2 regions of the Microbulbifer sp. ABF4_148 genome follow, and region 2 is predicted to be linked to the other one. Evidence: predicted binding sites of a transcription regulator. Region 2 holds the regulator's gene; the other holds the start of a gene.
What was found. The regulator sigma-54, encoded in region 2, starts transcription at its own class of promoters, with help from an activator protein. The targets are predictions, from matches to a motif close to TGGCACANNNNTTGCNNT.
Positions count from the first base shown of each region.

Region 1: ACXAD0_RS06675 (NarK family nitrate/nitrite MFS transporter) is a predicted target of sigma-54. The motif match lies at 1,584-1,601, and genes of this name have one in related genera.

Region 1 is NZ_JBSWUI010000001.1:1,531,777-1,543,580, forward strand. It holds gene ACXAD0_RS06675 (NarK family nitrate/nitrite MFS transporter) at 1-1,360, opposite strand, end outside; gene ACXAD0_RS06680 (CmpA/NrtA family ABC transporter substrate-binding protein) at 1,771-2,847, opposite strand; gene ACXAD0_RS06685 (ANTAR domain-containing response regulator) at 2,854-3,438, opposite strand; gene ACXAD0_RS06690 (Re/Si-specific NAD(P)(+) transhydrogenase subunit alpha) at 4,152-5,699, shown strand; gene pntB (Re/Si-specific NAD(P)(+) transhydrogenase subunit beta) at 5,715-7,106, shown strand; gene ACXAD0_RS06700 (S41 family peptidase) at 7,257-8,870, shown strand; gene ACXAD0_RS06705 (hypothetical protein) at 8,900-9,298, shown strand; gene ACXAD0_RS06710 (YhbY family RNA-binding protein) at 9,341-9,643, opposite strand; gene rlmE (23S rRNA (uridine(2552)-2'-O)-methyltransferase RlmE) at 9,841-10,464, shown strand; gene ftsH (ATP-dependent zinc metalloprotease FtsH) at 10,687-11,804, shown strand, end outside.
Region 2 is NZ_JBSWUI010000001.1:3,714,186-3,725,989, forward strand. It holds gene ACXAD0_RS16375 (S1C family serine protease) at 1-616, shown strand, start outside; gene ACXAD0_RS16380 (nuclear transport factor 2 family protein) at 670-1,110, shown strand; gene hisD (histidinol dehydrogenase) at 1,135-2,442, opposite strand; gene hisG (ATP phosphoribosyltransferase) at 2,460-3,089, opposite strand; gene murA (UDP-N-acetylglucosamine 1-carboxyvinyltransferase) at 3,225-4,487, opposite strand; gene ACXAD0_RS16400 (BolA family protein) at 4,501-4,734, opposite strand; gene ACXAD0_RS16405 (MlaC/ttg2D family ABC transporter substrate-binding protein) at 4,824-5,477, opposite strand; gene ACXAD0_RS16410 (KpsF/GutQ family sugar-phosphate isomerase) at 5,869-6,840, shown strand; gene ACXAD0_RS16415 (KdsC family phosphatase) at 6,860-7,411, shown strand; gene lptC (LPS export ABC transporter periplasmic protein LptC) at 7,411-7,977, shown strand; gene lptA (lipopolysaccharide transport periplasmic protein LptA) at 7,964-8,554, shown strand; gene lptB (LPS export ABC transporter ATP-binding protein) at 8,658-9,383, shown strand; gene ACXAD0_RS16435 (RNA polymerase factor sigma-54) at 9,567-11,015, shown strand; gene hpf (ribosome hibernation-promoting factor, HPF/YfiA family) at 11,204-11,494, shown strand; gene ptsN (PTS IIA-like nitrogen regulatory protein PtsN) at 11,498-11,804, shown strand, end outside.

The sequences.
Region 1 (11,804 bases), 2.2 Mb from region 2:
CCGCAATCACCATAAAGAAGGCCTGGTAAGACACCATGCTGAGTACGGTCAGGTAAAACACTGCGCCGACATTGCCGTAGGCGCCGGTCATTCCTGCAATCTGTCCGGTCAGGCGTCGCTTGATGAGCGGCACCACCGCAAACACTGCACCCTCGCCCGACTGCACGAAGAATGAACATGCCATGGCTGCGGCGACGGCCAGGTAGAGTGGCCATTCCGCATTGATCATGCTCATGGTGAAGTAGCCGACTGCCAGGCCTGCCGTGAGAATCAGCAATGTGCTCCTGCGACCGAAGCGGTCACTGATCAAGCCACCAGCCGGACGAGACATCAGGTTCATGAACGCATAAGCAGAGGCGAGCAAGCCGGCCTTCACCGGGTCCAGCGTGAAGGTTTCTGAGAAGAACAGTGGCAGCATGGAGACCACTGCAAGCTCAGAGCCGAAGGTGGCAAAGTAAAGAATATTCAGCACTGCCACCTGCTTGAACTGGTATTGGTGAATGGGGTCTACCGGCTTGACGAAAATCTCGCGATTCACGTCCCAGCATTTCTTTGCGTCATACAGGTAAAGCAGTACCAGTGCAATGTACAGTGCGATGGCGATGCCTTCTGAAAGCATCGCCACGCCGGCCGGTGAGAGTTTCCAGGTGAGCAGTGCCAGTGCAGCGTACATGGGGACTTTCATAATCAGCAGCAGAACAAAGTCACTGGGGCTGGTCACTTCCATACCGCCAATCTTTTTGGGCTTGAAATAGGTGCTGCCTTTGGGGGTGTCGGTTACCGAACGGTAGTAGATAACACTGTAAACCAGAGCGAGCACGCCGGTAATGCCGATGGCATAACGCCAGCCATCCTCGCCGCCAAACAGCAGGGCGATTGTTGGTAATGTCATGGCGGCCGCCGCGGAGCCAAAGTTGCCCCAGCCTCCGTAGATGCCCTCGGCGGTGCCCAGTTGGCGCGCTGGGAACCATTCGGACACCATGCGAATACCGACTACAAAGCCCGCGCCGATAAATCCGAGCAGGAAGCGACCGATAGCCGCCTGAGTGAAGCTGTCGGCCAGGGCGAAAATGAAACAGGGGATACTACCGATCGCGAGTAACAGGGAGTAAGTCAGGCGTGGACCATATTTATCGGTCAACATACCGATGATGATGCGCGCAGGAATGGTCAGCGCCACATTCAGGATTAGCAGGGTCTTCACCTGCTCGCTGGTCAACGAGAGGCTATCGGCGATCGCCATCAACAGGGGGGCGTGGTTAAACCAGGCAAAAAACGTAATAAAGAAGGCAATCCAGGTGAGGTGGAGCACCTTGATTTTCCCACTGAAGGAAAACAGGTTGAAGGAATCGCTAGACATGGTCATTTCCTGTTGATGATTCTAAATCCGCAGGCCGAGCGCGCCCACGGGCAGCGACTGCTGCGGCCGATGGACGTCGTTGTCCGGTCTGAAGCGGTTGCCAGGAAAAGATCTGCGCAGTTGTTTTGGTGCGTTGGCACCGGTCTCGGGCATTCTGCAGCCATTGCAGTTTGCCGGATGCGCTAGAAGCAGGCACGGGTAACTTCAGTCATGCACCACGGTGCATTCAATTACTGTGCCATTGTTGGGCGTCGCTCTGGCTTCGCCGCGTTCTGGTGCGTGATATCGCTTGAGGCGTATTGGGGTGCGGGGGTAGCAGCCGGTGACGTTTGATCTTGGTGCGGGAGTCGCAAGTGGGATCACTGGCAAGGTGCCGGTGATCCGTCTTGGGGCATATGGGTGAAGCGGTGTTAACTATTGGTGCAGCGGCTGCGCGACAGAAAGTCCAGCGTCTGCTGATATAGGTCATCACGAAAAGTCTCACTGTCATCGCTGCTTACCGGGGCGATTTCATTGCAGAGCGCGAGCAGCTCCCGCGCTTTAGTCGCGGTTGGGCGGCCGATATCGGAATCCGGGTGCGCGAACAGGTGCCAGCCGCCCTGCTCGTGAAGGTCTTTGCGTTGAGCGTTGCTGTCGTCGGTACCGAACGATGCAGCGATCGCATTTTCCGGCAGATCGAGAAACTCCTCTCTGGCGAGTAAGCCCGCCGCATCGCGTCGCTGCGATTGATCGTTAAGATGCGCGCACGCTTCCAGCAATGCTGCGCGCAGCGCGAGGTGCGTTGCCGGGTTGGCTTCATGCCAGCTCGAGGTTACCGCGAGGACTTTCTCAGGCATGCCCGGCATCAGTGTGTTGCAGGTTGCGGCGATCGCGCCGCTGCCCTCCTGGGCTGCGAGGGAGTTCCAGGGTTCGCCGACACAGCAGCCGTCGATATCGCCTGCGCGTAAGTGGGACACCATCTGCTCAGGAGGCAACACCTGGAGCTCGATTTCCGTATTGGGATCAATCCCGGAGGTTCTCAGCCAGTGACGGAGCTGCAGGGTATGGCTGGAGAATGGGTAAACGGTGGCGAAACGCAACGGCGGAGCGCCGGGGGAGCGATTGTGCAAGTGCGTTGCCAGTGCGCTGCCGGCGGCACTGGTGTTTCCGTCTTTACCTAGCGCGTTAAAGAGTGGCGAGGACAGGGTGATCGCATTGCCATTGCAGCTCATGATCAGCCCGCTGACAAGGGATTCGCGGCATTGCGGCAGGGTCTGCTGCAGGGTGAGGGCCATTGGTGCAAGCATTGCCGCGGCATCGGCAGTGCCCCCTATCAATTTGTCACGCAGGGTGGCCCAGGAGGTCTCCTGTTGCAGCTCGACTTCGAGACCGAATTTTTCAAAGAATCCCATTTCCCTGGCGACGACCAGAGGGGCGCTATCCGTCAGTCGCAGATAGAGCAGTTTCAATCGATTCTTTTCGGGAGTGAGCGAACTTTTTGACGGCATAGCGACTTACAGCTTGGGTTGCAGGTGTTGAATGATCTGTTCCGCCACGGCGAGCATGGTGGAGTTACTGTTCATGGCGAGCGTACGCAGGGTCTTGTGGGCGGCATCTTCGCTAAGGTTCTTACTTGCCATCAGCAATCCTTTTGCCCGCTCAACGGCTTTGCGTTCGTCGAGCTGTTGCTGGGTTGCTTCGAGAGATTTGCGCAGCTGTTGATAACTGCGGAATTGTGCCATGGCGATTTCGATAGCCGGGGCGACGCGATCCGCACACAGCCCTTCAGCCATATATGCGCTGACGCCAGATTCAACGGCGCGAGCAATGAAGTCTGCATCGCCACGTGGCGAGAACATGGCAACCGGCATCGGGTGTTGCCGGTGGATGATGGCGAGGCTTTCGAGAATGTCCCGATCCGGTGATTCAATATCGATTAACACGATATCTGGTCGATGGGTGTCGACCTGCTGCAGCAGCCCGTTGGCGCTGGTCAAGTGGATCAGTAACTCGTAGCCCGCGACCTGCAGCTGCTGGGTGACCATCTGCGCCCGCTCGGGCTGATCGTCTACCAACATAATACCTAGGGGCTTGCTCATGAATTGGGGTGTCGTTCCGGTAATCAATCGTCGCTGGGATTGGCGTGTAGTTTCGCAAATTGCTTTTCTTGTATGGGAGTCAAAGCAAGATTGGTGCCATTGAAGCGGCAATTAGTGATCACTTTTCCCGGGTGAATGCTGTTTGGGGGAGCTTTGCTATTCGCGCGGGGCGATGTTGGTGGCTTTGGGGTATGTGGGGTTTGTGAACGGGCGGGATAAAAAAATAATGATTGGTCAGGCAGCTTAGTTGCAATTGAATCTAATTGGGGTAATCTATTCCCACTATTCGGCGAGGCTATGGTCTTCGCTGCTTTTTCTGCTTAAAAAGTCTTCACGCTTCCTCCCAATTCGCTGTTTTTCCGGCGCAAAAAACTTCCCTTTCTACACTATTTCTCCCCTTATTGAAAATTGTTTTTTAGTATGGGGGTGATTACTTTGGTTAATTGTTCCCAGGTTTCGTTAGTCGTTACGTTGTTCGACGAAATTTGGATCGAATATAAATTTTTGCTGTAGTCCGTATCCTTTTTTTATCCAGGGTGAAGCAGTGGCGGTCTGCCCTTTTCATGTAGTGATGTGGAAGCAAGTCGTTGCGACTCCTCCGCGTTCAATTGTGAAAAAGCCCTGGAGTGAAGTGTGTGAGGAATTCTCTGAGCACCTTCCGTGAAAAATGGTCGGTAGCGGGAAGTCAAAACAAACAACGACGGAGATATCTGGTGATTATTGCTATTCCGAAAGAATCGGCCTCCGGGGAGGCGCGCGTTGCGGCCACCCCCGATAGTGTTCGCCGATTGCGGGGGTTGGGATTTGATGTGGTCGTGGAGTCCGGTGCTGGTGTAGAAGCCAGTTACCCGGATGACGCCTATCGAGAGGCTGGAGCCGAAATTCGCGAGAGTTTCACCAGCTGCATGGAAGGTGCGGGGCTGGTACTCAAGGTGCAGGCTCCCAATGCAGAAGAGCTGGAGTTGATTCCCGCAGGGGCGACTCTCATCTCCTTCCTGAAACCCGCACAAAATGGCGAGCTGCTGCAGCAACTGGCTGAACGCAATATTAATGCGCTTGCTGTCGAGTCGGTTCCGCGGATATCCCGTGCGCAGAAAATGGATGCGCTCAGTTCCATGGCGAATATTGCCGGCTATCGTGCCGTCATCGAAGCCGCACATAACTTCGGTCGCTTCTTCACCGGACAGATTACTGCGGCGGGGAAAATCCCACCGGCAAAAGTACTGGTGATTGGCGCTGGTGTTGCGGGCTTGTCGGCCATTGGTACTGCCAAGGGAATGGGGGCGGTGGTGCGCGCCTTCGATACCCGTGCCGAAGTACGTGAGCAGGTCGAGTCGATGGGGGCCGAATTCCTGACGGTGGAAATCGAGGAAGAAGGTTCCGGCCAGGGCGGCTATGCCAAAGAGATGTCAAAAGCGTTCATCGATGCAGAAATGGCGCTGTTCCGCGAGCAGGCCAAGGAAGTTGACATTGTTATTACCACTGCGTTGATTCCCGGAAAGCCTGCGCCGAAGTTGTGGTTGGCTGATATGGTGGATGCGATGGCAGACGGTTCTGTCGTCGTCGACCTGGCGGCAGAAAATGGCGGCAACTGTGATTACACGGTTGCGGAAGAGAAGGTAGTAGAAAGTGGTGTAACGGTAATCGGCTACACCAATCTGCCCAGTCGTGCAGCGACTCAGTCCTCCAACCTCTATGCAACCAATCTGTTCCATCTGCTCAGCGAGTTGAGCCCGGAAAAGAATGGTGAAATCAATATCGATTTCGAAGATGAGGTTCTGCGTGGTGCCACAGTCGTCAAGGCTGGAGAAATCACCTGGCCACCCCCCGCTCCGAAGCTGTCTGCTGCGCCCGCCGCGGCCAAAGCGCCAGAGCCCAAAGTGGCTGAACCAGCGGTTACAGAATCCAAGAAAACATCGCCGTTGTCGATCTTCGCCTTTTGGGCGGTGGCCGGAGCCTTGCTGCTCTGGTTGGGACGCGTTGCGCCGGCCGATTTTGTTTCGCACTTCACGGTTTTCGTTCTGGCTATTTTTGTCGGCTGGCAGGTGATCTGGAATGTGACGCACGCGTTGCACACACCGTTGATGAGTGTGACCAATGCGATTTCGGGCATTGTTGTGGTGGGCGCGCTCCTCCAGGTGGGGTCAACGGGATCCGGCCTGGTGACGGTCCTGGCCTTTATTGCGGTACTCGTTGCGAGTATCAATATATTCGGTGGTTTCTTCGTGACCTACCGCATGTTGAAAATGTTCCGTCGTTGATTGGGGAGAAAGATGATGAACGGTATGATTTCCATGGCTTATCTTTTTTCCGCGGTCATGTTTATTTTGAGTCTCGGTGGGCTTTCCAGTCACGAGACTGCGCGTCGCGGTAATGTCTACGGTATGGTCGGCATGGCGGTAGCCATCATTGCGACCGTGGCAGGCATTGTTTCTGGGGCTTACGGACTCGTGACCCTGGCGATGGTGATTGGCGCAGTGATTGGTCTCTTCCTGGCGAGTCGCGTCGAGATGACCCAAATGCCGCAAATGGTGGCTTTGCTGCACAGCTTTGTGGGTCTCGCGGCGGTCCTCATCGGCTGGGGCGGGTTTCTTGATCCGCGTATTTCGCTCACCGGTGCAGAGCATATTGTGCATAACGTCGAGATTTATCTCGGTATCTTTATTGGCGCAATTACCCTGACGGGTTCTCTGGTGGCCTTTGGTAAATTGCAGGGCTTTATCTCCGGTAAGCCTCTGATGTTGCCGGCACGCCACTGGCTGAATCTGATTGCACTCCTCGGCTGTGTACTGCTGGGTGCGTGGTTTGTTCCCGGAGAGGTCAGCGCTAGCACCGTGTTCTATCTGTTAGTGATGACGGGTATCGCGTTGTTCCTCGGTGTTCATCTGATCGCTGCCATTGGTGGTGCAGATATGCCGGTGGTGATCTCCATGCTGAACAGCTATTCCGGCTGGGCCGCGGCTGCTACTGGATTTATGTTGAGCAACGATTTGTTGATCGTGGTCGGTGCCCTGGTCGGTTCTTCTGGTGCGATTCTGAGTTACATCATGTGTCGCGGTATGAACCGCTCGTTTATCAGTGTGATCCTTGGTGGGTTCGGTTCTGATGGTGGTGAAGTGGCCGAGGGTGAAATTGAGGGCGAGGCCGTCGCGATGAGCGCTGACGATCTGGCGGTAGAGCTGGAGACTGTTGACAGTGTCATCATTGTGCCGGGCTTCGGCATGGCGGTCGCCCACGCTCAGCAGGCAGTGAGCGACCTGACCGACCGGCTGCGTCGCAAAGGCAAAACGGTACGTTTTGGTATTCACCCGGTAGCAGGTCGTCTACCCGGACATATGAATGTACTGCTTGCCGAAGCGAATGTCCCCTATGACATCGTGCTGGAGATGGAAGAGATCAATGATGACTTCCCTGATACCGACCTGGTTCTGGTGATTGGCGCCAACGATACGGTTAACCCGGACGCGGTAGAAAAACCCGGGTCGCCGATTGCCGGCATGCCGGTTCTGGAATGTTGGAAATCCGGTAAAGTGGTCATTTTGAAGCGATCCATGGCTTCCGGTTACGCGGGCGTGGCAAACCCCCTGTTCTATAAGGACAATGCCCGTATGTTGTTCGGTGATGCCAAGGATAGTCTGCAGAAAGTGCTAGCTGGTCTCTCCAGTTAAGCGCTCATCATTTCAAATTTCGCCGGTCCTGTGCAGGGCCGGCGAACGCATTTCACATTTCCTTTCGGGTACGTTTCTCAACCGGTTGCACTGCGGAACTCCCGTGTTACATTCCTGTTCCAGATAAATCGAATAATTCTGGAGAAGGGTATGCGCGTTATGGGGGGAAAGCTTGGCCACCTGTTGGTCGCATCAGTGGTAGCCCTGTCGGGCTGTGGCGGTGGCTCTGGCGGAGGTTCGGCCGGTGCGGGTTCACTGGGAGGCGGCTCTGGTGGGTATCAGACTCCGACCTGGCAGGAGGGCAACTTTCAACCCTCAGAGACGTTTGCCAATCGTTGTGAGGCTCCCCGTTCAGGCGTGAATCCGGCCACCGGTTCGAACTACCTGGATGTGGCGGGCTCGGCACTGGACGAGAAGTTCTGGCTCCGCTCCTGGAGCGATGAGTTATACCTCTGGTACAGCGAGATTGTGGATGTGGACCCTGCGTCCTATGCGGTGGACGAATATTTCGATTTGCTGGTAACCAATGCACTCACAGACAGTGGGGCGCGCAAGGACAACTTTCATTTCCTGATGCCCACCGATGAATGGATTGCGCAGTCCCAGTCCGGAGTGTCCGTTGGCTATGGACTGCAGTGGGCCATTCTTGAGCCCTATGCGCCACGGGAAATTCTGGTCGCCTACACGGAAACGGATTCCATTAGTGGACTGCCGCCGCGCGGCACACGCATTCTGGGTGTCGACGGTGTTGATGCGGTCAATGTAAACACCCAGGCCGGTGTGGATACGCTGAATGCGGCTTTCTTCCCCTCCCAGCCCGGCGAGCGTCACACTTTTGATGTGGAGTATCCCGATGGGACGACGGCAACCCTGGTGCTGACCGCGGATGCTGTTGTCGTAGATCCGGTTCGCCAGGTTTCGGTGGAGATTGATGAGGCGGGCCGCCGCGTCGGCTATATGTTGTTCAACGACCACATTGCCACTGCAGAAAAGCAGCTCAAGGAGGCCGTCGAATATCTCTCCGGTGAAAATATCGAAGAGCTGGTAATTGACCTGCGTTATAACGGTGGTGGTTACCTGGCGATCGCCAGCCAGCTGGCTTACATGGTGGCAGGCCGGACACCCACCGCGGGTCGCACCTTCGAGCAAATGCAGTTCAATGACAAATACCCGAACACCAACCCGGTAACGGGGGATCCACTGGACCCCATGCCGTTCTTTGATACCACCCTCGGGTTCGGTGAGCTGCCCAGTGGCCAATTGCTGCCGACGCTTGATCTCGCCCGAGTAATCGTTTTAACCGGCGCCAGCACCTGTTCGGCCAGCGAGGCCATAATCAATGGGTTGCGTGGTGTCGACGTCGAGGTGGTTCAGATTGGCGAGCAAACTTGTGGTAAACCCTACGGCTTCTATCCGACAGACAATTGCGGCACAACGTATTTCACCATCCAGTTTCAGGGCGTCAATGCGAAAGGCTTTGGCGAGTATTCTGATGGTTTTGTACCCGGGGGTGTCGGCAGTGCGGGTGTGACTGGCTGTCAGGTCGCGGATGATTTCAGTCGTGGCCTTGGCGACAAGTTTGAAGCGCGTTTTTCGACGGCTCTTGGCTATATCGCGGGTGGCAGCTGCGTGCGGGCCTACCGTGGGGATGGGGTAAGTACGCTGATGGCAACTTCGGAAGCTAGCGTGGGCGCCGCGCCAGCCCAGGTTTACAAGGCTCCCACGCGCGAAAACCGCATTCTTGGCGTGCCGTTCGGCCGTTAAGCCGCGGGTCAATTCAAGGAGAGGCGGGGATGATGGCAAGGAAACAGTGGCTTTCGATGCTCGGCGGGTTTTTCCTGGCGGGCTGCGGTGTTCAGGCTGCGCTGGGCAGCGAGGTGCCCGGCGTTATCGCTGCGGTGCCGGCGGAGAACCTGGTTCGGGGCCAGTCGGAGCTGAAGCGGGTTGTCAGCGAGGCGATGCACGGTATCTCTGTGCCATTGGCGGCAGATGCCCTGACGGAGTCCAGTGTGCTGGTGGTCGAGCGTCGGCAACAGCAGGACTTGCAGCAGCGGCCACTCGCCGGTCGGGAGATGTCGCTGCCGACCCGTTTCCGGCTGTTTGTCGACGGGGAGTCACGCTGCTGGCTGCAGAGGGAGGATTCCGGGCGACGCTGGCTCCTGAACGGGGTCAGCTGTCGGCCCGCGAACTAGGCATCGAAAACAACATCGAGGCCCGGTGAACGGCGCTGTGTATCAGCGCAGCAGATTGGACAGGCGGGGGTTGGGTTTGTCCGCGGCCCGATAGATCAGCGCAATCTTGCCAATTTCCTGCACGAGTTCTGCGCCACTTTGTTCGCAGAGCTCGACAACCACCTGGCGGCGCAAGTCGCGGTCGGCCACCACCAATTTCACCTTGATAAGCTCATGGTCCTGCAGGGCCCGGTTCAGCTCCTCGAGGACTCCCTCAGTCAGTCCCTTGCCGGCAATGGTCACGACAGGTTTCAGGTTGTGTCCGAGAGTGCGCAGGGACTTTTTACGCTCGGTGGTTAAAGGCATACAATACTCCATCCTTTTTAGAGGCATTTGAGGGGTCGCCGGAGCATTCCGGCGCTGTCAGCAAGGCAAACAGGTGCTGGCACCTCGCGGCCAATGTGGCCATGGGCTCTATAGTACTCAATGGTAGGTGTGAGTACCGGCGGGTGGGCTTGGGGCCGGCGCGCTGCTTCCAGTTAATTGAAGAAGTATTGTAACTGATGGGTAGATCGAAAAGCAGCCATCGCTGGCTGCGTGAACATTTCAACGACCAGTATGTCAAACAGTCGCAGAAAGATGGCTACCGTTCGCGGGCGAGCTACAAGCTGCAGGAGCTGCAAAAGAAGGACCGCCTGATCAAGCCGGGAATGACGGTAGTGGATCTGGGAGCGGCTCCCGGTGGGTGGTCGCAGGTGGCTGTTGAGCTGGTAGGTCATAAAGGACGCGTACTGGCCTCGGATATCCTGCCCATGGACCCGCTGGCGGGGGTGGATTTTGTCCAGGGAGACTTCACCGAGGAGGCCGTGCTCAATCAGTTACTCGAAAAACTGGGAGAGGCCAGGGCGGACCTTGTTATTTCCGATATGGCCCCCAATATGAGTGGAGTGCGTGACGTCGATCAGCCCGCCTCCATGTATCTGGTGGAGCTGGCTGTCGATATGGCACGTCAGGTGCTCAAGCCTGGCGGCGCATTTGTGGCGAAGGTCTTTCAGGGTGAGGGTTTCGATGCGCTTATTCGCGATCTTCGCTCAAATTACAGTTCGGTAGTTACACGCAAGCCCGACGCGTCCCGGCCCCGTTCCCGGGAAGTGTATGTGGTGGCGCGGGGCTACAAGGGCGGTTAAGGCATCGCCTCAAGCCTGTAGGCCGTCGCTTTGCCAGCGGCATGGGGCCTTCAGGTGTGGTATAAGCGTCTAATTGAATTCTCGATGCCTCGCTGGTCGAGGCGGCGGGCGTCACGCCTATACTGAACGGATGACCGCGAGGATCTGGGCGGTGGTTGGGGACGATAAGTGCCAGCCCTGCCGGAAGGTAAACAACGCAAGAGGGAACCCCCTTTGAACGATATGGCGAAAAACCTGGTGCTGTGGCTGATCATCGCGGCGGTACTGCTGATGGTGTTTCAGAACTTCAAGCCGCAAACCCGGGATGAATCCCTCAGCTATTCGGACTTTGTGCAGGACGTCCAGGCCGGTCAGATAAAGAGTGTTGTCGTCGACGGACTCGTGATTACCGGTGAGCGTGCCGACGGCAAGCGCTTCAAGACCATTCAGCCCCAGATCATCGATGACGAGCTCACCAATGAAATGGTGCGCGGCGGGGTGCAGTTTGTCGGTCGTGAGCCTGAGTCTCCCAGTATCTGGCAGCAGTTGCTGGTCGCCAGTTTCCCCATCCTGATCATTATTGCCGTTTTCATGTTTTTCATGCGCCAGATGCAGGGCGGTGCCGGTGGCCGCTCAGGCCCCATGGCATTTGGTAAGAGTAAGGCGCGTCTGCTGGGTGAGGATCAGATCAAAACAACCTTTGCCGATGTCGCCGGTGTCGATGAAGCGAAAGAGGATGTACAGGAGCTGGTGGAGTTCCTGCGGGATCCAACCAAGTTCCAGCGCCTGGGTGGCAATATCCCGCGCGGCGTCTTGATGGCCGGACCGCCCGGAACCGGTAAAACCCTGCTGGCCAAGGCGATTGCCGGCGAGGCAAAAGTACCGTTCTTCTCTATTTCTGGTTCTGACTTTGTCGAGATGTTCGTCGGTGTCGGTGCATCACGCGTCCGGGATATGTTTGAGCAGGCCAAGAAGCAGGCGCCCTGTATCATCTTTATCGATGAAATCGATGCGGTCGGCCGTCATCGCGGCGCCGGTGTCGGCGGCGGGCACGACGAGCGTGAACAGACATTGAACCAGTTGCTGGTGGAAATGGACGGTTTCGAGGGCAGTGAAGGCGTTATTGTGATCGCCGCGACCAACCGTCCGGATGTGCTCGACCACGCGCTGCTGCGCCCGGGTCGCTTCGACCGACAGGTGTTTGTGGGGCTGCCGGATATCCGCGGTCGCGAGCAGATCCTGAAGGTACATATGCGCAAAGTGCCTCTCGAAGAGCACGTGTCGGCGCAGACAATCGCCCGTGGCACGCCCGGCTTCTCCGGTGCGGACCTGGCCAACCTGGTCAATGAGGCCGCGCTGTT
Region 2 (11,804 bases):
GGGCGACGTCGTCCTGGCGATTGGCAATCCCTTTGGGGTCGGTCAGACAGTGACTCAAGGGATTATCAGCGCCACCGGCCGCTACCTGCACAACGCGGGCGTCGGCAGTGCACTGCAGAACTTTCTGCAGACAGACGCAGCCATCAACCCAGGGAACTCCGGTGGTGCATTGGTTGATGCACGCGGAAGGTTACTGGGCATCAATACCACTGTGGTCAACCAAAGCGGTTATTCCGGGGGAATCAGCTTCGCCATCCCCTCCAACATTGCCCTGAAGATCATGCAGGATCTGATCGAATATGGGCGAGTGGTGCCTGGATGGCTGGGCATTGAATCGGATCCCAATGTCGCCAGAGCGTTTGGACTGTCTTCTTCGCAAGGCGTGCCGGTGACCGGCATCTACAAAGACGGCCCGGCACATCAGGCGGGACTGCGACCTGGCGATATCATTACCCATATCGATGGGCAGCCGATCACTGACGGGCGGCGGGGAGAGGCCACGATGGCAACACTCCGCCCCGGAGATCGCGTTTCGATCACCTACTTGCGCAACGGTGAACAAAGCACGGTGACAGCGACAGCGTCAGAACCTCCCAAGGAACAACATCAGACCTGAGCCCGCTATCACCAGCATGACTAGAACAACAAGCAACCATTGAGGCATCCATCATGAGGCAACTCCTCATTGCATTGATAGCAGTTTTTTCACTGCAGGCCACCGCAGAAGATCATGAAGGTATGGACTTCCAGCAACTGCGCGTTTTGATCGAGCAGTTTCTGGCGGGCGCCGACCAACGCGCACAACACGAGCGGATCTGGGCAGAAGATCTGATTTATACCAGCTCAGCGGGCAAGCGCTTCGGCAAGGCGGACATTCTTTCCGGCATGCCCGCCACTCCGCAAGAGCCCAGCAGCGTGCGCTACAGTGCCGAACAAATGGACATTCGCCTGTTCGACGGTACTGCAGTCGCCGCTTTTATGCTGGTCGCGAAGAGTGATGATGAGAATGTGCAGGATATGCGTTTTTTCAATACCGGCACTTTTGTCAAACGGGACGGGGAGTGGCGAGCGGTCGCCTGGCAGGCGACACGCATCCCTGCAGAAGACTAAGCGTCTTCCAGCACAGTCACCGGGTCAGGACTTGACCCGGTATTCTGCCGAGCGTGCGTGGGCATCAAGCCCTTCACCTCGAGCCAGAACACTGGCGATTTTTCCCAGGGCACTCGCGCCAGTGGCAGAACAATGAATGATGGAGCTGCGCTTCTGGAAATCATACACCCCTAACGGAGAAGAGAAACGCGCAGTACCACTGGTCGGCAACACATGGTTCGGTCCCGCACAGTAATCGCCGAGGGCTTCCGCGGTATATCGCCCCATGAAAATGGCACCGGCATGGCGCACCTCTGACAGGTATTGCTCGGGATCCTCAACAGACAGCTCGAGATGTTCCGGCGCGATGCGATTCGACACCGCGATGGCCTGCTCAATGGAATCCACTTTCACAACAGCACCGCGGTCCGCCAGCGAGATGGCGGCAATATCACGCCGCGGCAATTCAGCCAGTAGCCGGTCAAGCGCGTCAACCACAGCGTCGATAAAAGCCGCGTCGGGACACAACAAGATCGACTGAGCCTGCTCATCATGCTCAGCCTGCGACAACAGATCCATGGCAACCCAATCCGGATCTGTACCACCATCACAAATCACCAGGATCTCAGACGGCCCGGCAATCATGTCGATGGCAACCCTGCCAAACACCGCCCGCTTGGCTGCAGCGACATAAATGTTTCCGGGACCCACAATCTTGTCGACCCTGGCAATGGTCTCCGTTCCGTAGGCGAGCGCTGCCACGGCTTGCGCACCACCAACCGTAAACACCTGGTCAACCCCGGCAATGGCCGCAGCCGCGAGCACCAGATCATTCAGTTCTCCGTCCGGTGCGGGCACCACCATAGAGACAACATCCACACCGGCAACCCTGGCCGGAATGGCATTCATCAGCACTGACGACGGGTAACTGGCTTTCCCACCGGGCACATAGATTCCGACACGCTCCATCGGCGAGACCTTTTGCCCGAGCACAGTGCCGTCTTGCTCCGTGTACTGCCAGGAATCCTGCAGTTGATGCTCGTGATAGATTTTCACCCGATCAGCAGCCGCTTCGAGCGCCGCACGCTCTGCCGCTGGTATTCGCTCCAGCGCGGCATGGAGTTCCGCTGCCTGCAGGACAAAATCGCTTGCCTGCCGCAAATTGCGCCGATCAAAACGGTTGGTGTATTCGATGACCGCGGCGTCCCCATTACTGCGGACTGCGCTGAGAATTTCATCCACGGTCTGCTCAACCCCCGAGTCAGCCACAGCTTCCCAGGCTAGCAGCTCCTCGAGCTGGCGATCAAAGTCCGGACCGGAGGCATCCAGCCGGCGCACAGTTTCCTTACTCATCAGACCCATTCACACTCTCAGTCACCGGCCACCGCAGTGGCAAGACGCTCGATCAACGCGTTGATCGGCGTATATTTCATTTTCATGGAGGCCTTGTTGACGATTAACCGGCTGCTGATATCGGCGATCTCTTCACGCGCCTCAAGGCCGTTCGCCAACAACGTATTGCCCGTATCCACAATATCGACAATTTCATCGGCAAGCTCCATCAGCGGGGCCAGCTCCATCGCACCATACAACTTGATGATATCCACCTGACGCCCCTTGGCGGCGTAGTGACGACGGGCACTTTCTACGAACTTGGTCGCCACCCGGATGCGTCCCGGGGGCAATTCGGCCCCTTTGATACCGGCAGTCATGAGTCGACAGCGTGCGATACCGAGATCGAGCGGTTCATACAAGCCGTCTGTGCGATGCTCCAGCAGGTTGTCCTTGCCGGCCACGCCCAGATCTGCCGCACCATGCTGCACATAAGTCGGCACATCGGAACCACGTAAAATCAGCAGGCGCACATCCTTCTGATTGGTTTCGAAGATCAACTTGCGGCTTTTGGAGATATCTTCGCGAGGCTCGAGCCCTGCCGCTGCCAGCAACGGCAAGGTTTCCTTGAGAATCCGCCCCTTGGTCAACGCAATCGTTATCTGCATTGTGTTCGCTTTATTTTCCTGAGTGTCAGTCTACTAGCGGGGATGCACCTATCCAGCGCGCTCTATAAATCAATGGAATCCGGGCACCGAGCTCCGATCACTCTCTCGGCACCCCGGCAATCATGAGCACGCGTGTCAGCCGGGAACGCGTCGGATAGCCACTCCCAACTGCTGGAGTTTTTCTTCGATACATTCGTAGCCGCGGTCAATATGGTAAATACGATCCACGACCGTGGTGCCCTCTGCCACCATGCCCGCAATGACCAGGCTCGCCGATGCCCGCAGGTCAGACGCCATGACCGGCGCACCTTTCAGCCGCTCAACACCAGTCACGATCGCGGTATTCCCCTCGAGCTGAATATCTGCGCCCATGCGATTGAGCTCGTGGACCTGGATAAGCCGATTTTCAAAAATCGTCTCCGTCACGGTCCCCTTACCCTCTGCGACGGCATTCATGGCCATGAACTGGGACTGCATGTCGGTGGGGAAGGCCGGATAAGGCGCAGTCCTGAAACTGACCGCCTTGGGGCGATTGCCCTTCATGTCCAGCTCAATCCAGTTGTCACCGGTACTCAGGTGCGCGCCTGCTTCTTCAAACTTGAGCAGCACCGCATCGAGGATATCTGCCCGGGTCTCGGTCAGGCGTACCTTACCGCGCGCCGCCGCGGCAGCCGCCAGAAACGTGCCGGTCTCGATGCGATCAGGCATGACGGAAAAGGCACACGGAGAGAGCCGCGAGACACCATGAACGCGCATGGTATCGGTACCAACCCCCTCGATCTGGGCCCCCATCGCAATCAGGAACTCGGCCAGGTCGACGATTTCGGGTTCGCGTGCAGCGTTGTGCAACACGGTGGTACCCTCGGCCAAAACCGCGGCCATCAGCAGGTTTTCCGTGCCGCCTACCGTCACCTTCTCCATGACGATATTTGCGCCCTTCAAGCGGCCATTGGAGCGAGCCCGGATGAAACCTTCATCAATTTCAATTTCGGCGCCCATCGCCTCCAGCCCTTTCAGGTGGATATCCACCGGACGGCTACCGATCGAACAACCTCCCGGGAATGAGACGTTGGCAACCCCGTGCCGGGCCAGTAGCGGACCGAGCACCAGAATCGATGCGCGCATGGTTTTCACCAGCTCATAGGGCGCGGTGAGTTCATTGACCGAGCGAGGATCAATCTCGACCCCCAGCTTCTCATCAATCGTCACCTCGCAACCCATGCAGCGCAGCAGGGTGATCATCGTGGTGATATCGTTCAGGTGAGGCAAATTGCGGATATGTACGGGCCCGTCGGCCAGCAACGCCGCGGCAAGAATCGGCAGCGCGGCATTTTTCGCACCGGAAATACGCAGGTTGCCGGAAATTGGCCGGCCGCCCTCGATAATCAGCTTATCCATTTCTTCGTTGACCCTACTCGCTTGCTTCGGCGGGCGTCAGCGTCTGCATCTGAACCGCGTGCAAGGTACCGTCCGCAATCTTGTCTCCAAGCGCTCCGTAAACCAGCTGCTGTTTTTTAAGCCGGCTCAACCCTTCAAACGCAGGGCTTACGACGGTGACCAGCAGGTGACTACCTTCAAAGGCGACTTCTACCTGGCTATCGGGGATATGCCCTTCAATGAGGGATGTAATTTCTTCAGGTTGCATATTCGGGAAAATCGTTGGAATTGAAAATTCGGAGGTAAGGACAGACGTGGGACTGGTACATGAGCACCAGTCCACGGTGGATTGACGTCTTATCCTACTTTGTTGGCCACACGCTCTGCTGCGGACCAGTTATCAATTACTTTATCGATATTGCCATGGGTCGCCATGGCCTGATCAAACTGGCTGCGGAAAGTCTTGCCGAGATTGACGCCATTCAGGATCACGTTGATCAACTTCCATTGACCCGCCTTGTTGCGCACCAGGGTGTACGACACCTTGGTCAACCCTTCCTTGCTGCGCACTTCCTGCAGCACATTCACCCGGTTCCCCTTCGGCATGCTGCCGGGGTTCACCACACGGACATTCATATCGCCAAAGGTCGCGACACCGCGGGCAAAGGTCGATACCAGGTCGCGGCGGAAAGCACTCGCGAAGCGCGCACGCTGAGCGGCAGAGGACTGTTTCACGTGACGCCCCATAACGCCTCTGGCAATGAAATTGAAGTCCACTACCGGGGCGAGAACGCTATCCACCGCGCTGTAATAACGCTGCGGATCGGAATTCATATACTGGGAATTTGCGCGAATCACCCCCAGAAGCTTCTGGGATACACCCTCTATGAGGGTATAGGGATTCTGGGAGGCACTACTGAACGGCGACCACAGCGCCAGCAGCAGCGCGACGAGCGCCAGGGGGAATTTTTGCAGCGGGTTGCCGCGGGTCAAAAAAGCCGAAAAGTTCACTGATCTCTCCCATTCGCGAATCTATCCTTGGACGCCCCTACACGAACAACACCCCTTGGCATGTCGTGTCGGCATTAATTTGAGAAGCTTCCCGCTCTCGGTACCGGTCGTCCCCAACTTCCACACACTGGTCCAGCTGACAGCAGCGGCGGCAAACTATACCATGACCGCGCTTAAAAGAGGGGCCCAACGCCAAACAACGCGACAATTCGGCTGGGTAGCGCTTACCGCGGTCACCAGACGGGAGCAATCGCGCGATTCATCCTCTATATATGAGGTTAGCATGTCGCAGGCGTTCCACTGCCGGGGTCCCTTTATCGCCCAAAGTGGCGTTTTTTTAGCCTTAGGGCTGACAACAATGAACAAAATCACCGAACGACAGAGAGAAAGTATGAATCAGGACCCGATTCTCGAGGCGGGGCAGCGCACTGTGCGAATGGAAGCACAGGCGGTCAACTCCCTTGAGCAACGCATTAACGGGGACTTCAAGCGTGCCTGCGAGCTCATCCTGGAAGGCCAGGGCCGCACCATTGTCACTGGCATGGGCAAATCCGGCCATATCGGCAATAAAATCGCCGCAACCCTCGCCAGCACCGGCACCCCCAGCTTCTTCGTACATCCTGGCGAAGCCAGCCATGGCGACCTGGGCATGATTACCCGGGAAGATGTAGTCATTGCGATTTCCTATTCCGGTAGCTCCGCAGAGGTACTCACCCTGCTGCCCCTATTGAAGCGTCTTGGTGTCCCACTGATCACAATGACTGGCAAGCCAGACTCGCCGCTGGCGCAGTCCGCGGATGTCAATCTGGACATTTCCGTGGACACCGAGGCCTGCCCCCTCAACCTGGCGCCCACTTCATCCACCACCGCCACGCTCGTCATGGGCGACGCCCTGGCAGTCGCCCTGCTGGAGAAACGCGGTTTTACGGCGGAAGACTTCGCATTTTCACATCCTGGTGGCGCACTGGGACGCCGCCTGCTGCTGCGCGTGTCGGACGTTATGCACGCCGGTGAGGAACTGCCCCAGGTCGCCCCATCCACCCGTCTTTCACAAGCGCTATTGGAAATGACCAGCAAAGGCTTCGGTATGACCACGGTCGTCGACAAAGATGGCACCCTGATGGGTGTATTCACCGACGGCGATTTGCGCCGCGTCATTGACCAGGGGTTTGAACTGGATCAAGCCACCATGGAGCAAGTCATGAGCCGGCGACCGAAAACGGTTTCTGGCGATACGCTAGCGGCAGAATCCCTGCGTATCATGGAGGACAACAAGATTACCGCGCTGGTTGTCGAGGACAACGAGCACCATCCGATTGGCCTTTTGCATATGCACGATATACTGCGCGCCGGCGTTATCTGACCCACAGGGAAACAAAGCAGTGAGTTCTACCGAAATTTCACCAAAAGAGCTGCATGCGCGCCTCGCCAAGATCCGCTGGCTGGTGCTGGACGTCGACGGCGTCCTCACCGATGGCCGCCTGTATTTTGACAACAGCGGCAACGAGCTGAAGACCTTCAACACGCTGGACGGCCATGGCATCAAAATGCTGCAAAAGTCCGGGGTGGGTGTTGCGATTATCACCGGTCGCCGCAGCAGTGTGGTTGAGCGCCGCGCGCATGACCTGGGGATTCGCAAGCTGATCCAGGGGCGGGAGGACAAATTCGCCGCCCTCGAAGAAATCTTCGCCGAAGACGGCTGCCGGCTTGAGGACATCGCGTATGTCGGCGACGACTATCCTGATCTGCTCGTCATGACCCGGGTGGGCTGCCCCATTTCCGTTCCCAATGCGGCTCCCCCTGTGCGTGAGCGCGCCGTGTGGGTGACCGACGCGCGTGGTGGTGAGGGGGCCGTACGGGAAGTTTGCGACCGCATCATGCAGGCCCAGGGCACATTTGATGCTGCACTGGCCCCCTATATCGGAAACAACTGATGCGCACCTGGTTACCGCTGTTTATTATCGTCGGCCTTGTCACTGCAGCCATCTGGTTCACGGATAGCCAGCCGGGAGAGCTGCTCGGCAAGCGCCCCACCCCAAAACAGCAGGACCAGGCCGCCGACCTCGTGATTCGCGGCGCAAAAACCCGACACTTCAACCTCGAGGGCAAGCAAGCCTATCGGGTGGATGCAGAAGCCATCAGCTTCTACCAGTTCGGGCGTAGGGACCGCGCAGACCTGACCATGCCCAGAATCGTCTTCTTTCAGGAAGACCAACCAAAATGGCTCACGGTTTCGCAGACCGGGGTGGCGCACAACAATGGGCAGAGAGTGGTGCTGAGTGGCGAAGTAAACATTACAGAACTACCAGAACCCGGTGGGATCCAACTGAACACACCGGCAATCACGATCTTCCCCCACCGGGAATTCGCGCAGACCGACAAAGTTGTTAACATTGTCACCGGCTCCAACCGCACACAGGGCAAGGGCCTTCGCGCGGACCTTAAAAAAGAGCGGGTGGAGATTCTCTCCCAGGTAACGAGCACTTATGAAACAGACTAAGTTCCTGCTCCCATTGGCCGTGATCGCCACGCTGATGACAACGGCCGCCATCGCGCTGCCGACAGACCGCCAGCAACCGGTCAAGGTTCAGGCACAAAAGCTCCAGGCGAGCCGCAACACCAACACGTCGGTGTACATTGGTAACGTGGTCATTACCCAAGGCTCCCTGCAAATCCGCGCAGACCGGGTGGAAGTTCACGGCAACGACCAGGGTGAAATCAGCCGGGTCATTGCGACCGGCAAACCCGCCCATTTCCAGCAATCCGTCGAGCAGACCCAGGCACCGATCAAGGCACGGGCAAAGCGTATTGAGTTCAAAATCAACGCAGACAAGCTGCTGCTAACCGGGGATGCCCATGTCGACCGCGATGGCAACACCCTGAGCGCGCAGCGCATTGACTACGACCTGGCCAGCGAGCAAATCCAGGCACAGGGCCAGTCCGGGGAAAACCGGGTGGAAATGATCTGGAAGCCCGAAGCCAATGCAACCCCACAGAACGAACCGCAGCAGCCGCAAAACGATCAGGGCAATGTCAAAGGACAGGACCCCCAGCAAGCGACACAGGAAGACTCGTAGCCGCGGGCTGTAAACGGCCTGGCTCCCGGACTTGCCATGGGCCACCAAAGATAATTTCGGCCGAGCAACCAATCCCCGGTTGTCGGCACTGCAGGACCACAATATGCCGACGCTGAAAGCGTTACATCTCGCCAAACAGTACAAAAAGCGCAAGGTCGTACAAGATGTCTCTGTCTGCGTCAGCAGTGGGCAGGTCGTGGGACTGCTAGGCCCAAATGGTGCCGGCAAAACCACGTGCTTCTATATGATTGCCGGTCTGGTACGCGCCGATGCCGGCCAGGTTCTCATCGATAGCGAGGACATGACCCACCTGTCCATGCACGGACGGGCGCGCAAAGGTATCGGTTACCTGCCCCAGGAGGCCTCGGTATTTCGACGCCTGTCAGTGCGGGACAACATTCTGGCCATCCTACAAACCCGCAAAGACCTGAACCGGGCGCAGCGCCAACAGCAGGCTGATGCGCTGCTGGAAGAATTCAATATTACCCATATCGCCGACAGTCCCGGCATGGCCCTCTCCGGTGGCGAACGTCGTCGCGTGGAAATCGCACGCGCACTGGCCACCGATCCCGCATTTGTTTTGCTCGATGAACCCTTTGCCGGAGTGGACCCGATCTCGGTAAACGATATCAAGCAGATTATTCGCCACCTGCGCGACCGCAATATTGGCGTGCTGATTACAGACCACAACGTGCGCGAAACGCTGGATATCTGTGAAACGGCCTATATCGTCAGTGAGGGGCATATTATCGCCGCAGGCACCCCTGAAGAGGTGCTGGCAAACCAGCAAGTACGTGAGGTCTACCTGGGACACGAATTCACGATCTGACCGGCGCAGTAGTTTGTCCTAGCGAACCCCGCCAACGTAATCTACTGGACTAAGATCCGCCGGCTCCGCGCACGCCCATCATTTTCGGCATACTTATTGCTTGTAATCGCGATTGCAGAAGGTTAGTCTGCGGCGTCATGGATAAACAGAAGATTCTTTCGCCGCAGTAACTTACCGACACCCATGAAGCAGTCTCTCCAGCTAAAACTCGGCACGCAGCTCACGATGACGCCGCAGCTGCAGCAGGCCATTCGTCTGCTCCAGCTTTCGACGTTGGACCTGCAGCAAGAGGTGCAGTCGGCCCTGGACAGCAACCCCATGCTGGAAGTCGAGGCGGAAGAGCACGCGGAAGCGCACACTGAAGATCCGCAACCTCTGGAAGCTCAACAACCCACAGCAGCCGCTGAAACAGAGTCAGAGCAGCTGGCGGAGGGAGACTGGAACAAGGATATCCCCGAAGACCTGCCGGTAGACACACACTGGGACGATATCTACAGCGGCGGCAGTAGCGCCGGGCCAATGGAAGACAGCACGCTGGAGCTGCGCAATGCCGCTCCCGACAATCTCAATGACCACCTCCTCTGGCAACTCAACCTGACACCACTGACCGAACAGGACAAACGCATCGCCGAAGCGCTGATTGACGATATCAACCCCAGGGGGTTCCTGGAGTCGCCAATCGCGGAAATCGCGGAATCTCTCGGTGCGGAAACCGATGAAGTCATCGCCGTCCTGAAGGCCATCCAGCAATTCGAGCCGGCTGGTTGCGGCGCCCGCGACTTACGTGAGTGCCTGCTACTGCAACTTGCGCAACTGCCGTTGGATACACTCTGGCTGGAGCAGGCGCGCGCGGTCGTCGGAGAGCACCTGGACCTGCTCGGCAAACGGGACTTCCGTCAACTCAGCAGACGCACACGCCTCAGCGAGTCCGAGCTCGGCGAAGTGATGCGCCTGATCCAGACACTCAACCCGCACCCCGGCGAGAGCTTCGGTGATGAAGACCCGCAGTATGTGGTACCGGATGTGATCGTCAGCCGCCGACAGGACCGCTGGCAGGTAGAACTGAATCCGGAAACCACGCCCCGCCTGCGCATCAACAGTGGCTACGCGGCCCTGATCAAGCGCGCCGACACCTCGGCAGATAACAACTTCCTGAGAGACCACCTGCAGGAAGCGCGTTGGTTTCTGAAAAGCCTGCAGAGCCGCAATGAAACCCTGCTCAAAGTGGCCTCCAGTATCGTGGAGAAACAACAGGGCTTTTTTGAGCATGGCCCGGAAGCCATGAAGCCCATGGTACTGGCCGATATCGCAGAAACCATTGGCATGCACGAGTCGACCATCTCTCGCGTGACCACTCAAAAGTATATGTTCACGCCCCGCGGCGTATTCGAGCTGAAGTATTTCTTCTCCAGCCACGTGAGTACCGACTCCGGTGAAGATGCATCGTCCACTGCAATTCGCGCGATGATCCGCAAGCTCATCGATGCAGAGCAGCCACGCAAGCCCCTGTCCGACAACAAGATCACCCAGGAACTGGATAAGCAGGGCATCAAAGTCGCGCGCAGAACCGTCGCGAAATATCGCGAATCCATGGGTATCCCCTCCTCCAGCGAGCGCAAACGCCTCGTTTAAGAACAAGCTGACTGAAACAACAAGGTCAGTCGCCAATTACAGGCAGAATAACCCTCTTTTCCTGCAACCAAACCCCAATCCTTGAGTGTATCCTTCCATTCTGACCCACTTCCTAGTAGGGTTGCCGCCCTGACGGAGTGGGCTCCATGACTTTTACGTCATAAGACGCGCTCACAAAGGAGACTTCTATGCAGATCAACATCAGTGGCGATAACCTGCATGTGACCCCATCCATCCGCGATTACTGTGAATCCAAGTTGGATAAACTCTCCCGTCATAACGACGTGGCCACACGAACAGAAGTGGTGCTCTCCGTCGATAAACTGATTCAGAAGGCCGAGGCCACGGTGCATGTGAACGGTCGCGACATCTTTGCTGACTCCGAGTCTGACGATATGTATGCCGCCATTGATTCACTCACAGACAAGCTCGATCGCCAGCTGCTGAAGCACAAAGAAAAGCTGCGAAATTACCGGTAAACCATGACATTGGAAGATTTACTCACTCCCCGCCTTTGCCTGAGTCGTGTGGCGGGGAGCAGCAAGAAGAAGCTGCTGCTGAATATTGCCCAGACAATCGCAGAACAGAAGCCGCATCTGGATCCGGATACCATCTTCCAGCAAATGATTGCCCGCGAACGTCTGGGTTCCACCGGCATTGGTGACGGGGTGGCCATCCCTCACTGCCGCCTGCCTGGCTGTCAGGAACCTATCGGTGTGCTGTGCACGACAGAGCCTGCAGTAGATTTTGACGCCATTGATCGCCAGCCTGTCGACCTGCTGTTTGCGC